Regions from separate parts of the Chungangia koreensis genome, predicted to be linked through region 2. Evidence: predicted binding sites of a transcription regulator. Region 2 holds the regulator's gene; the other holds the start of a gene.
The links. Region 2 encodes NrdR, which represses ribonucleotide reductase genes. Its sites were predicted from a motif close to ACACNATATATNGTGT; they were not measured.
Positions count from the first base shown of each region.

Region 1: ACFOZY_RS11995 (vitamin B12-dependent ribonucleotide reductase) is a predicted target of NrdR. The motif match lies at 4,091-4,106, and genes of this name have one in related genera.

Region 1 covers NZ_JBHSEC010000019.1:550,700-558,473, reverse strand. The annotation lists gene ACFOZY_RS12010 (M24 family metallopeptidase) at 1-460, opposite strand, end outside; gene aroQ (type II 3-dehydroquinate dehydratase) at 453-905, opposite strand; gene ACFOZY_RS12000 (hypothetical protein) at 970-1,398, opposite strand; gene ACFOZY_RS11995 (vitamin B12-dependent ribonucleotide reductase) at 1,491-4,058, opposite strand; gene ACFOZY_RS11990 (rhodanese-like domain-containing protein) at 4,459-4,776, shown strand; gene gcvPB (aminomethyl-transferring glycine dehydrogenase subunit GcvPB) at 4,873-6,336, opposite strand; gene gcvPA (aminomethyl-transferring glycine dehydrogenase subunit GcvPA) at 6,329-7,675, opposite strand; gene gcvT (glycine cleavage system aminomethyltransferase GcvT) at 7,700-7,774, opposite strand, start outside.
Region 2 covers NZ_JBHSEC010000005.1:156,567-164,340, reverse strand. The annotation lists gene dnaI (primosomal protein DnaI) at 454-1,398, opposite strand; gene ACFOZY_RS05135 (replication initiation and membrane attachment family protein) at 1,398-2,768, opposite strand; gene nrdR (transcriptional regulator NrdR) at 2,800-3,261, opposite strand; gene speD (adenosylmethionine decarboxylase) at 3,449-3,832, opposite strand; gene ACFOZY_RS05120 (glyceraldehyde-3-phosphate dehydrogenase) at 4,649-5,656, opposite strand; gene coaE (dephospho-CoA kinase) at 5,763-6,359, opposite strand; gene mutM (bifunctional DNA-formamidopyrimidine glycosylase/DNA-(apurinic or apyrimidinic site) lyase) at 6,375-7,244, opposite strand; gene polA (DNA polymerase I) at 7,257-7,774, opposite strand, start outside.

The DNA of each region.
Region 1 (7,774 bases), on a different contig from region 2:
TGAAGCTAAGAATATGCGTGTACGCATCGTCGGCAATCTTCGCTGCGGCCTTTAAAATTGTAAGTTCTTCAGGAGTTTTAATCAAGCGAATTTTCTCAACAAGACCGGATACTGGCTTCAATTCAGCTTTGATCTGTTTTCCATAAATCTCAAATTGAGCATAGCTCAAGTGATCCTTTTCAAAGCCAAGCGTACGGATACCCATTTGTTCCACTTGAGTTGCCGCTTCTTCATGGATACTCTTTGAATGTTGAACAATTCGGTAACCCTTCACTTGTTTTTCAGCTTGTTCGGTATACCGAAAATCTGTGATGAAAACTGCATCTTCTTGAGAAATCACAGCAATGCCTGCAGTCCCTGTAAACTCTGTCATATAACGACGATTAAAGGAACTTGTAATAAGAAGGCAGTCAATACCCTCATCTTTCATGACAGAGCGTAGTTTAGTTAGTTTATCCATTTTCCATTCCCCTTTTGAATCGGTGAAGGAACGAATAGAATGCCATCTCATAGCCATAGGAACCAAAACCAGCGATCTGTCCTTCGCATTCAGCAGCGAGAACAGAAGTATGGCGGAATTCTTCCCGTTTATGTATGTTGGACAGATGAACTTCGATTACAGGTACAGCAACACTGGCGATAGCATCTCTAATCGCGTAACTATAATGAGTAAAAGCACCGGGATTCAAGATAATACCGTCGCACCCCTCATCTTCCGCAAGATGGATCCGATCAACCAGTTCTCCTTCATGGTTAGATTGAAAACACTGTAAGTCAAACCCATGTTGACTTGCCAAGGATTTTAGACGATTTTCAATCATTTCCAAAGTTTCGTTACCGTAAATATGGGGCTCCCGCTTACCGAGCCGGTTCAAGTTCGGTCCATTCAATAAAAGCATATTCATGTCCGTGATCCTTTCACCAGATGATTTTCTTTTTTATTTTATCATACCCCTAACATCCAGCAACTTATTTCGGATCAGAAAACGGTTTAACAGAATTAAAAATGGCTGTTTCCACGATAAATCGAGTCGTTATAAGTACTAAAACTCCAAAAGGGATAGAAAAGTCTTTGAAATATTCGCCAAGCTCATTTGGACGTTGAATCATCCACTCGATTAGTAAAGCTATGATTAAGCCAACAATCAATGACATTATAGCAGGCTTCGCTTTTTTCGCCCATTTCGCCAAATAATATAGTAATAGCGAGAAGATGAAAATAATCAAAAATAAGACAATCCATCTGAGGAGACCTGGACTTTCTTCAAATACATGATATCTTTTTGACCATCCTAACGGTTTCCAATCGATAAAATGAAAAACATCATAGAATTTTAAGCTAAGCACAAAAAATGATGAAGATACAATTGATGTCCAAAATAATACTGCACGGTTCATATAAATATCGCCTCCATTCTTGAAGTCTTTACAGTTTTCCAAGAAATTAGACGCAAAAAAACAGGCTTGTCCAAAGACAAGCCTGCGCTATTTTATAAACCACACTTCAGTTGAGCACCACAATTCGTACATGTATTGCAGCCGCCCAATTCTTCAACTGTCCCTTGACGGCATACTGGGCAAGTGTTGCCTACTTCGGAACCGATTGTAACATTTGTAGAGCGAAGGTCTTGAATCGTTTCAATTAATACGACTGGACGCTTCTCAGTTACCTTCTCCTGGACATCTGTATTTTCTTCCATTGAGTTTTCTTCCGCTTTTAACGTCAATACTTGCGAGTCACGGCTTCCGTCAACATAGACTGTTCCACCTTTAGCGCCACCTTTGTAAAGACGCTCATACACTTTTTCAACCTGTTCAACCGTGTATCCGCGAGGAGCATTCACAGTTTTGGAGATTGAGCTGTCAACCCAGCGTTGGATAATGCACTGCACATCCGCATGGGCTTCTGGAGCCAATTCCATTGCTGTTACGAACCACTCCGGCAAGTTTTCCTCGTCTGCCTTTGGATTACGATCTAAGAATTCTTTTACGATATCCGCTTTAACTTCAATGAACTTGCCAAGACGTCCACTACGGTAGTAAGTGAATGAGAAATATGGCTCAAGTCCTGTAGAAACACCCACCATTGTACCAGTCGAACCAGTAGGTGCAACCGTCAATAAGTGAGAATTGCGGATTCCATTCGCTAACACCTCATCACGCAAGTGCTCAGGCATTTTTTGCATGAATCCGGATTGTGTAAATGCTTTACGTAAAGCAGCTGTTTCTTCTTCCGTTTCACCCGCAAGGAATGGGAAACTACCACGTTCCTTCGCTAATTCGACAGAAGTTTCGTAGGCTGTTACCGCAATTGTTTCAAATACTCTATCAACGAGATCGTTACCTTCAGGGCTTCCGTATTCTTTCTCGCAATAGATTAAGAGGTCAGCCAAGCCCATGACACCAAGACCGATCCGACGTTCGCCAAGTGCTTGTTTCTCGTTTTCAGAAAGGAAGTATGGTGTTGCATCTATGACATTGTCCTGCATACGGACGCCAACACGTACAGTTTCTTTCAAACGGTCAATATCAACCGAATTTGTTTCTTTATCTGCAAATTGCGCTAAGTTGACAGCAGCCAAGTTGCAGACTGAATATGGTGCGAGGGGTTGCTCCCCACATGGGTTTGTTGCAACAACTTTTTGACCGTACGCTTTCGCATTCGTCATATCATTTGCATTGTCGATGAAGAAGATTCCCGGCTCTGCAGAGTATGTTGCACAAATATTGATCAAGTTCCAAAGTTCACGAGCTTTCATTGTACGGTAGGTCCGCACTTTGAAGCCCATTTCTTCCCATTCACGCACATCTCCAACTTCATGCCATTTTTCGTTGTAGATTGCCATTTCTTCTTCTGTGTAATCTTCAACGGCCGGGAAACGCAATGCAAAATCTTCATTTTTTTCTACTGCGTCCATGAAGTCTTTTGTCAATGTAACAGAAATATTAGCACCCGTCAGGAATTCTGGATTGTGGACACTGTATGTTCCTCCGTCACGAAGTTTTGTTTCGGCGTCCTTAATGATCGCTTCGTTGAATCCACCTAAACCTGGGATTTGCTTGTAGTTGACGATTCCTTGGTACATCGCTTCTTCTTGCTGTGTTAAAGGTTTGAATTTCAATTTTTCTTTTGCTAATCGTTTAATCGTTTCATCTTCTGTTTGTTCAAGAAGGAAACGAAGAATTCTCGGATTTTGCATTTTTGAAATGATAAACTCAGCAATGTCCGGGTGCCAATCGGCCAGCATGATCATCTGTGCACCACGTCTGGAACCACCTTGCTCAACTAAGTGAGTTAATTTGGCAATATCATCTAACCAAGATACTGATCCGGATGACTTACCGTTAACTCCTCTTGCCAATGTATTGCGCGGACGAAGTGTTGAACCGTTTGTACCAACACCGCCACCACGGCTCATGATTTCCATGACTTGTTTACGGTGATCGGAGATGCCTTCACGAGAATCCGGCACGAATGGCATGACGTAACAGTTAAAATAAGTGACGTCTGTTTCAGAACCAGCACCATAAAGGACACGTCCAGCAGGTACAAAATTTAGTGAAACTAACTGTTCGTAGAATTTGTTGAACCATTCTTCCCTTTTTTCTTCCGTCTTTTCAACTCTGGAAAGACCGAATGCATTCCTTTTAGCAATTTGCTCGTAAAATACTTCAAGAGGTTTTTCGATGACGTCAATGGAGCGTTTTACAATGCCTGTTTCCAATTCCATTTGATCATCAATCGCACTTCGGTAATCTTCCTCAATCCATACTTCTGCTTTGCGATTATTTGCATCAACAGAAACGATATAACCCAGACCACGTGCAGGGAATTTTGGATCTTCTTTGACCGTTAAGACTACGAAGTCTCCTGCCTTTAAGGTTTTCTTCTCCGTATCTTTGAATGAATACCTATCAATCATGACAAGTCTTGATACGCCTTTGTGTGTAAGTTTCATATCCGGTGTAATCGGGTGTACTTGTGGGAAACTCTCGATGTCCTCATTCAAAGACTTTACGTTTAACTCAGGATGTGAACGGTGTGAAGCTAATACCATAACTATGATTCCTCCCTATCCAATTGGCAGTAATACTATATGTTGTATTATGTACATACCCAACGATACTACATATTGAATCTTATTTTCAATTCAAATTTACTTCCTATTTTTTGAAGATAATAGACAAGCTATAATTATCAAGGGTTTGTAGAATGAAGGTGAATTAAAATAAGCCAAAGGTCCTTGGCTGCTTACATTTTTTAACAAGAGGTGCGTCCGTTTAGAAGTCGAAATTTAAGAGGTTTTGTTGAACTATGAAAACCATTTTAACATTGGAATTGAATAACCGCTATAGAATCTTTTATAATGAAATAGAGAAAGAAAGGGGAAAGTCGCTGTGACGCTATATATTATCGCTGGAATTTTATTTGGGTTGATCGTCTATCTTTTGATCAACATGTTACGTCTTCGGAAAGCTGTATCCGGTCTCTCCCAAGATGAATTTATTCAAGGGTATCGAAAAGCACAATTAATCGATGTCCGCGAACCGAAGGATTTTGACGCTGGCCATATTTTAGGTGCCCGGAATATCCCTTCCTCACAAATGCGGATGCGTTATAAAGAGATTCGTCCGGACAAGCCTGTATACCTGTATGATCAAAATGGTGCAGGAAGTGCCCGCGCTGCCCTATTTTTAAAGAAAAAAGGGTATGAGCAACTGTACCAGCTTCAAGGCGGTTTCAGAACGTGGACAGGAAAAGTGAAATCAAAATAATAAAACGCTGTCAGTGCAGGCAATAACCTGTTTTGACAGCGTTTTTTTCTTTTCCATTTCAAAGCGAACCGATGATTTCACCGGTTCGCCAAATTTTTATTCAGCTTTTTGATAACGAAGAATCGGCTGACGGGCCGCAGTTGCTTCATCAAGTCTGCTAATGACAGTTGTATGAGGTGCTTCCTGAACGATTTCAGGCGTTTCCTCAACCTCTTTAGCTATTTGGATCATAGCGTCGCAAAACGCGTCTAATGTTTCCTTAGACTCTGTTTCCGTTGGTTCGATCATCATTCCTTCTTCAACATTCAATGGGAAGTAGATAGTTGGTGGATGGTAACCAAAGTCGAGCAGACGCTTAGCCATATCAAGTGTACGGACCCCTAACTTTTTCTGTCTGCGCCCGCTTAGTACAAATTCATGCTTACAGTGTCTGTTATATGGAAGATCGAAATAAGGTTCAAGTCTTCTCATCATATAGTTTGCATTTAATACAGCATTTTCCGTTACGGCTTTTAAGCCATCCGGACCCATCGTCCGAATGTACGTGTATGCACGGACATTAATGCCGAAGTTCCCATAGAACGGTTTTACACGTCCGATTGCTTGTGGACGGTTATAGTCAAAATGATAGCCTTCTTCCGTCTTAACTAAAACTGGCTTAGGCAAGTAAGGAATTAGCTCTTTCTTAACACCAACCGGACCAGAGCCTGGTCCTCCTCCACCGTGAGGTCCTGTGAAAGTTTTGTGAAGATTTAAATGCACGCAGTCAAAGCCCATATCTCCGGGACGAGCCTTAGACATAACAGCATTCAAGTTTGCACCATCATAGTATAGTTTTCCGCCAACGCCATGGATGATTTCAGCCATCTCTAAAATGTTTTCTTCGAACAACCCAAGTGTGTTCGGGTTCGTTAACATAAGAGCTGCTGTATCAGGACCGACTACACGCTTCAAGTCTTCAAGATCGACCAATCCGTTTTCGTCTGATTTAACAGTCACAGTTTCGAAACCGGCCACAGTAGCTGAAGCTGGGTTTGTACCGTGTGCAGAGTCAGGTACAATCACTTTCGTCCGTTGTGTATCTCCATTAGCTTCATGGAAAGCTTTGATCATCATGAGTGCAGTCCATTCACCATGAGCACCAGCAGCCGGTTGCAGTGTCACTTCATCCATTCCAGTAATTTCAACTAAATGCTCTTGTAAATCGTACATTAGCTCCATTGCGCCTTGAACCGTTGACTCATCTTGCAATGGATGGATATTTGCAAAGCCTGGTAACCCTGCTGCTGTTTCGTTCATTTTTGGATTGTATTTCATAGTACAAGATCCAAGCGGATAGAAACCGGAATCCACACCGTGGTTTCTTCTGGATAAAGCTGTATAGTGTCTCATGATATCCAATTCCGAAACTTCAGGAAGTTCTGCTTCTGTTTCACGGATAGCATCAGCAGGAAGAAGTTCTGAAAGTTCAATCTCCGGCACATCAAGTTCTGGCAGGCTATAGCCGACACGGCCTTCCTTCGTCAATTCAAAAATGAGTGGTTGGTTTTCGTTATGCATGGATAGCCCCCATTTCTTGCACAAGTGCATCGATTTCTTCTTTTGTACGTTGTTCAGTAACGGCAATCAACATGTGTCCTTCCAATTCCGGATAAGATAAACCTAAATCATATCCACCGATGATGCCTTTTTTAAGCAATGCCTTATTCACTTCTTTTACGGACTGTTTGCAGTCTACTACAATTTCATTAAAGTGATGGCCATCGAATACCACATCGAAACCTGCTTGTTTGAAGGCATTTTTAGCGTAATGAGTTTTTACGATATTTTGTTTAGCAATGTCAACTACACCTTTTTTACCTAATGCAGTCATAGCTACTGAAGCTGCCAATGCGTTAAGAGCTTGGTTAGAGCAAATGTTAGATGTCGCTTTATCTCGACGGATATGCTGTTCACGGGCCTGTAAAGTCAACACGAAACCGCGTCTGCCTTGTTCGTCCTTTGTTTGACCGACAAGACGGCCAGGGACCTTCCTCATTAATTTGTTCGTAACCGCGAAGTAACCACAGTGAGGACCACCGAAAGATTCTGGAATGCCGAAAGGTTGTGCATCCCCTACGGTAATATCAGCACCTAATTTTCCGGGAGGTGTTAATACACCTAATGAAAGAGGGTTGGCAGAAACAACAAACAACGCCTTTGCATCATGGGTGATCTCAGAAAATCTCTTCAAGTCTTCAATTTGTCCGAAGAAATTAGGATATTGAACCATTACAGCTGCTGTTTGATCATCAATCATATTTTTCAGTGCTTCGACATCAGTCACACCATTTTCATGTGGGATTTCAACCACCTCAATCGATTGTCCGGCAGCATATGTGCGGACAACATCACGCGATTCTGGATGTACGGAAGATGAAATCAGGATTTTCTTACGGCGAGTTTGACCAGCTGCAAGCATTCCAGCTTCTGCTAAAGCAGTTCCACCATCGTACATAGAAGAGTTGGCCAAGTCCATGCCAGTTAATTCAGCAATCATCGTTTGGAATTCAAAAATCGCCTGTAACTCTCCTTGTGAGATTTCGGGTTGATATGGTGTATAAGCGGTATAAAATTCAGAGCGGGAAATGACATGATCTACAATTACAGGTTTATAGTGATCGTACACTCCTGCTCCTATGAAAGAAGCAAAACTTTTACTATCGGCGTTTTTATTAGCCAGTGCGGAAAGTTCCTTTAACAATGACCCCTCAGATTTTGCTTCCTTAATATTATATAAACCTTGGAATCTAACTTTTTCCGGAATATCAGCAAATAATTCGTCGACGGAAGAGATGCCGATGACCTCCAGCATTTCCTTTTGGTCTTGTTCCGTCATTGGTAAGTACCGATGTTTCATAGGGTTACACTACTCCTCTATCGTTTATTGTCCACGCTTGTAAAATGGTGTTTCAGCTACTACAGCTTTTAGCTGTTTTCCTCTGATTTCAACCGTTAT
Region 2 (7,774 bases):
AGCCTTTCTTCCTTCATAAATCCTAAATTGCTTTTCCCGCTGGACATTGAATAAACTTCCTTGAATAAACACCGCACGAAGAAAATGCGAAGCATTTTCGAGGAGTCGCTGCCTTTCGCTACTATGATTTTAAGCCAAATAAAAAAAGCCCCATCCCTGAAAAGGGACGAGACTTAGTTCGTGGTTCCACCCTTCTTCCTTCTATTCAGCAACATGCTGAAGAGACGAAGCTTTGCGTCGGCTAACGGGCCGGTACCGTCAGTGGCTACTCAATTCGCCACTGCTGCTCCGAGGCGGTAAATCCATTGTCGTACTAAGAAGCTTCCAGCCAAGGCTTCTCTCTCTGCAAGTCGTACAAATGATTCATGTCCTCTTCCAAGCATTTCAATATTCGTATGTCAGTCAGTATAGTACGGAATGAAAAGAATTGCAAGTAGTTAAAAAAGATTTAATTCACTGTCCGTTTCGCCAATTCTTACCGCTTAATCGGACCGGAACCGCCAATGTTCGAATCCTTTCCATAATCCTGGCTGCTTTCACGACTTCTTTTTCACCGCGCTGCGTGTAAGCAAGATGATGTTCCAGTTCTTCCAACGTAAAGTTAGATGAGAAGAACGTCGGAAGTTTTTCAGACATCCGATAATGGAGGATCGTACCAATCACTTCATCGCGTGTCCAGCTTGACATGGATTCCGCTCCGATATCATCCAACATTAAAACTGGTGCCTTTTTGACAAAGTCAACCTTCTCCTGAAGCGTAGAATCCTGGATGGATTGCTTCATTTCTCTCAAAAATTCAGGTACATATACGAGCAATGTCCGAATATGGCGCTCCGCTAACTCATTGGCGAGCGCACCCAAAATATAGGACTTCCCAACTCCAAATTCCCCATGCAAGTATAATCCGGCAGAAGGGAGCTCGTTCGTTCGATCATATTCGTTTAAGAAGTCTTTTGCCGCACGAAGGGCCCACACTCTGCTGTCATGCTGGACATCGACATCTGACAACCGGGCATCCAGAACATCTTTGGACATATACATACTATCGATCATAGAAGATACTTTACGCCGATCATCTTCTACAATCTTCCTTGGGCACCGGATATAATCTACGTCAATTAGTCCTCTATTCAAAACGAGTTTCGGTTCAAACCCTTTCATCATGTTTACACACTGGTCGAGTCCTGGGCACCCTTCGCACTGATGGGATTGGGATGTATATTCGTATAATTTGCCAAGCCCACGATCTACGACTTGCTTGTTGATTTCGTTTGAATGTTCCATTAGAAATTGCTGGACGCCTTGGTCTTCCAGTATTTCATTTTTCATCGCCTCATACCGTTCTGCAAACGAAGGAGCTTTGATAACCCTTTTTAACGTTTCACGGATTGGTTCCATTATTTCTTCACCTCATCCTTCAATACGCCAAGCTCAGCTAAAAGCTTTTTGCGTTCTTCTTCAACATTGATCTGGCCTGAAACCGGCTCCTGTACATTCGACTGTTGCTTTTTATAAAACCATTCAGGCACCTTTTCCTCACGTACTGCCTTTTTAGCGGGTGCCGCCTTCTTACCCCCATCATTTTTCCACTGCAAATATTGTGAATGTTCCTTGCGGGCAAGCGTCATCGCTTCTTTTGCAGTTTGAACATTCTTTCTAATCCAATGGGAAGCAATCTTTTCTGCATAGTTCTTTGTGAGCTTCATGTCAGTACGTAATAAGACGTATTGAAGTAATACGTTCACCACGCCAACAGGCATTTGATGATTCATCACAAGCTGCTGTGCAAACAAGACATCTGCAGGGAGCGGTTCTTTTCCTCCTTGCATATCTTTCAACACTTGAGCAGGGGGTGTGGTTTCCAAATATTGAAGGAGCTCTTCTTCCTTCGAAAGCTGCTCTTTCTGCATCGGTTGTCCGATTTCCGGCGTTTGGACAAATGATTTTTTCAAATAAGGGATGTCCTTAGAAGTTGCCAACTTGTAATAGTCAGCTGCCGCTTTCTTCAAGAGATCCTCGGATATGGAAAAATTATCGTCCAAAGCCAGCAGGACTACTTTTTGCATATCAATAGGTGTAAAGGAATAGAGGAATGCAAGTCTTTTGACGGTTTCCTTTATACGAGCATTGAAAGCCTTTGTCGGAATCATTTGCTCTGAAAGACCTGCAAACAACAATGAAAAATCAAATTCATACTGGAATGGAATTCCCTTTGTAACTTTGGCTTCAGCATATTGGACCTGATCTTGTTTGAATTGGTCCAATCTAGAAGAAGGTTGGAAAACATCTAAAAAAGAACGTGAGATATCTTCATATCCTTCCATCTCAACCTCGGGCTTTAAAAAGCGATCCTTTAATCGTTTATATGCATGTTCCCCTATTCGGTTAAATAAAAAGACGGATAGAAGGGCATCGTCAAAAAATGTTTTTGCATCGAGCGGACCCAATAGTTCATATGTAAACGATCGATTGTTGTCCTCTTCTTTTTTCCATGTCTGCAAAAGACCGATGGCTTCCAGAGAAATTCGGGCTTCGAAAATCTTGCCAATCGGCAAATCAAGTGAGTTCATTAAATAATAATGAGTAAACTCCTTATCTCCAGCCTGTTCAGCATCCGCCCAGAGTGTTAAATATAAACTCATAGCCTGCGCGCCAACTAAGGGCTGATAGAAAAGAGTCAACATTTGCCGATCATAATCAGAAAAAGGGTATGGGAGCCGGACAACAAAAGGATCTGCTGGTTGAACTTCTTTATATAGGGTTATCACAAGTCCGCCTCCTTTCCTTTTTTATGTATGGTCAATGTTCACCTTTTTTTAAAAGATCCTTCAGTTCTTCAATAAAAACATTAATATCTTTGAATTGGCGATAGACGGAAGCAAACCGAACATAGGCAACCTCGTCAATTTTCGCTAAACGATCCATGACCATTTCACCGACAGCTTCCGATTTAACTTCGGAATTTCCTATTCTCCGTAATTCTTTTTCAATAGAAAAGACTACCTCATCTAAGGAATCTAAAGAGACCGGGCGCTTTTCACAGGCTCTGATCAAGCCTCGAAGGACCTTCTCCCTGCTGAATTCCTCACGGGAACCGTCTTTCTTAACAACCACAAGGGGCATTTCTTCGACCTTCTCAAAAGTCGTAAAACGATAGGCGCACGATTCACATTCGCGCCGCCTTCGGATTGATTTATTTTCATCTACAGGTCTTGAATCTACAACCCGTGTACCATTATGATGGCATGCCGGACATTTCATACAGCCAACTCCTGATTCTCAATTTACTTGTAAATAGTATAACAAAAAGAGTTGCTTTGTAGGGCAACATCCAACATTTGTGAATATTTAATGAATGATTTGTCCCATCTTTACTTCGAACTGCTCAAATAATAGTCTTCTTCAAAAATTGAAAAAGCAGAGGAAGGCATCCTCTGCTATGATTTCATTATGCAGTTACAGTCGGTATTAATGGATCAACCTTGACCGGACCCATGCCGCGCGGAACTTCAACCGTTTCACGAGTCTTTGCACCCAGTGCTGCCGCAATATAATTTGCAGCAATTGTCGGATCGAGATGTCCGCACGTATACACATCAATGCTTGCATAGCCATGTTCCGGGAAGGTGTGGATTGTCAAATGTGATTCAGAAATGATCACGACACCACTGACACCTTGTGGAGCAAATTTATGAAAAGCAACTTCACGAATTTCAGCACCAGACTTCAATGCCGCATCGACAAATGTCTGTTCAATATAATTCATGTCGTTCAACTTATCAAAATCACATTCCCACAGCTCTGCAATTACGTGACGACCCATAGTTTCCATGGTTCGCTTCCCCCTTTGACATAATTTTGGTGAATTGCAAAATCATCAAAGTCGACTACCACGGGGGAAAGTTAGTCCAAAGAGGTCCTAACCCTTTAAGCAGTCAGTGTGTACTATTTAGTTCACGAATCACATTATAGGTTGTTTCATACACGAAAGCAAGAGAAAAAATCACGGCTTATTAAATACCGGGTACTAACTGTTGACAGAGTCATCATTTCACTTAAAAATTAGAATATTAACAACCAGCAGTTCCCGCCACTTCGCTTTCCGTGGGCTTGGCTTCGGGCCAACAGGAGGTTGGTCACAAAGGCGTTGCCAAATAGCTACCGGAATCTGCTCCCCAGCAATTTTGCGACAAGCGAAGCGGTGGAGCAGCCAGGACGCGGCGGGTTTAGCCTTTGTTCAATAAATCTTGTTGTATGCGGGGTCTTCAGCTCAAGCTATTCCCACAGGAGTCTACGTGGCAAGAACTGCTTATGTACAAACTTAAAATTTAAAAAGTAATCATAAACTTTCTCAATTCTCATTCAAGTAAACAGAGGAACCAAGTATTTCATAAGTTCCATTATAAATTCTGTGTGTAATTATTCCATTAATTATAAATCTCCAGCGCAAGAAGCGGAAGGCGGCGACTCCTGCGGGACAGCGAGACAGTCCGAGACCCCACAGGCGAAGCCGAGGAGGCTTGGCGCGAGCCCGCGGAAAGCGCCCGCCTGGAGCGTGTGCTCCAGGTATATCTTTACACCTGATTACTATTTTGTTAAAAATCTAAATCCCGGCATATTAAATGCCGGGACTTTCGATAATTTAAATTTATCTCAATTGATTAATTACTTTCTCCGCAAGGTCTGCAACACGAGCAGAATAGCCCCATTCGTTGTCATACCAAGCTAATACTTTCACTTTGCGGTCTTCCATCACCATCGTGGATAAGCCATCAATTGTTGAAGAAAAAGTTGTCGTGTTGTAATCAGAAGAAACAAGCGGTTCCATTGAAAAGTCAACAATCCCTTTAAGTTGTCCTTCCGCTGCTTTTTTGAACGCTTCATTCACTTCTTCAACTGTAACGTCAGTCTTTAAATCTACTACCAAGTCTACAAGAGAAACATTTGGCGTAGGTACACGCAATGCCATCCCATGGATTTTACCCTTCATTTCAGGAATTACAAGGGCAAGAGCCTTTGCTGCACCGGTTGATGTAGGTATGATGGACTGGCCGAGTGCACGTGCTCTGCGCAGATCCTTATGTGGATTATCCAAGTTCTTTTGATCATTCGTGTAGGCATGAACCGTTGTCATTAAACCGTTTTCAATGCCGAATGTATCGTTTAGCACTTTTACAACAGGAGCTAAGCAGTTTGTCGTACAACTTGCATTTGAAATAATATCTTGTGTGTTCAGATCCAATTCGTCATCATTGACACCCATTACAATTGTTTTATCCTCATTCTTACCTGGTGCAGTCAAAATTACCTTTTTTGCACCAGCTTCAAGATGCAATGCCGCTTTATCACGAGAATTGAATTTACCCGTCGCTTCAATAACAAGATCGACGTTCATGTCTTTCCATGGAAGTTTTGCCGGATCACGTTCACTGACGATTTGAACCCGTCTGCCGTTGATGATCAGCGCATCCTCCTCTGCAATTACCTCTCCGTTAAATCTGCCGTGAATCGTATCATATTTAACAAGATGGGCTAATGTTTCGGATGGATAACTTGCATTGATGGCAACTACATTAAACCCATCCTTCTCCATCATTTGTCTAAATACCATGCGGCCAATACGGCCAAAGCCATTTATGGCAATTGCAGCAGTCATGAAAAAACCTCCTGAATATTATGTTATACTGTTAACTTATTTGCATGTAATAGTATAACACATTCTTCTAATCATGACTCCTGTTTGTGATATGTTTCACTATTCTTTATTTTTCAATGTTCCAGAATGCTAATATCTTTTCTAATTGTTGTTCCGTCTCTTCAAGAGATCCGTTATTATAAATTACTGCATCTGCTCCTTTTTCCTTTTCTGATACTGGAAGTTGTGAGCGAATCCTTGAAAGTGCCTCTTCCTCAGATAACTGATTACGTTGCATTAATCGCTTCAACTGGACTTCTTCCGTCACCGAAACAACAAGTATTTTCTCTACATAATGTTGTAGTCTGCTTTCAAATAACAGAGGAATGTCCATAATGACGGTCTTGGCACCATTAGATAGATATTCATCACGTTGGCGAAGCATTTCAGCTCTGATGGCAGGATGCATAATGTCATTTAACATTTTTCGTTTGGATGGATCGTTAAAAATGATGGTTCCTAACTTTGGACGGTCAAGTTTACCATCGGGAAGAAGCACCTCTTCACCAAATGTCTCTACGATCATTTGAAGAGTAGGCTCTCCCTTCTCTACTACCTTTCTTGCAACTAAATCCGCATCTACAATCGGGAATCCCCGATCAGCTAACATCGAGGAAACCGTACTCTTCCCACTTGCTATACTGCCTGTTAATCCGATTATCACCTTTTACCCAACTCCTTACTTTTGGCATGCCGGGCAGTAGACCGAAGTTCTTCCGCCAATTTGGAGACTTTTTGTCGGTGTTCCACATGTAAGGCACACTTTACGCCCATACATTTTTAATCTGTGCTGCATTCCGCCTGCTTCGCCGTTTATATTCCGATAATCCGAAATCGTAGAACCGCCCGCCTCGATACTTTCATTCAAGATAGAAACAATTGTGATAAATAACTCTTCCTTACGTGCTTTACTGATCATTTTCACTTTTCGGGAAGGACGGATTCCCATCCTGAAAAGCGCCTCTGTCGCATAAATATTGCCGCAGCCGGAAATAACATGACCATCCATAATTACTTCCTTTATCGGTTTTTCTTTATACTTTGGCAGCTCACACATGGATAGAAAGTGAGAGAGAGCCATTTCATCGAATGGTTCCGGGGCCATGAGTAATAAGGGTGGATAGTCTTCTTCCGACCGGAGCAAACGCATTTCACCGAACCTCCTGATATCAGAAAAGATTAAGAAGCCTTCCTCCGCCTCAAAAATCACATGAATATGCTTCCGGAATTTTTCTTCCGTTATTTCATCTATTCTATTAACTGTAAACCAAGCACCTGTCATCCCTAAATGATTAACAAAGAGGTATTCGGTATTTCCTTTTTTAAGACGGAAGTATATATACTTTGACCTTCGAGTGATATCGAGGATTTTCATCCCCTCCATCCTCTTAATGAACTCGTCCGGATCAATGCCCTTTAAAATGGCTTCTTTTCCTTCTGATTTTGAACGGTAGATTGTCTCAGAAACCCTGACCTTATTTAAAGTCCGTCCAATCGCGACAGGCCGAAGCGACCGGACCACTCCTTCCACCTCCGGCAGTTCCGGCATAGCGATTCCTCCTTACTTTGTTTCGTACCAAGTTTTTCCGTGCGCATAATCGACCTTCAAAGGTACCTTTAACTCCAATGCTGATTCCATTACTTCTGGTACAATCTTTTCAAGTTTCTTCAACTCTTCCTCTGGCGCTTCGAAGATCAATTCATCATGGACCTGGAGAAGCATACGTGCTTGCATGTTTTCTTTTTCAAGCCTGTCAGCCATCTTGACCATAGCAAGTTTAATGATGTCTGCAGCGGTTCCTTGTATTGGCGTATTCATAGCGGTTCGTTCTGCAAAACTCCTTAAATTGAAGTTCGAGCTTGTGATATCCGGCAAGTATCTTCTGCGGTTCAATAACGTAGAGACATAACCTGTCCTCTTCGCTTCTCGGACGATTTCATCCATATACTCTTTTACGCCTTGGAAACTTGACAAATATCGGTCAATAAACTGACCAGCTTCTTTCCTCGTAATATTCAAGCTTTGGGATAGACCATAATCACTGATTCCGTAGACAATGCCGAAGTTGACCGCCTTCG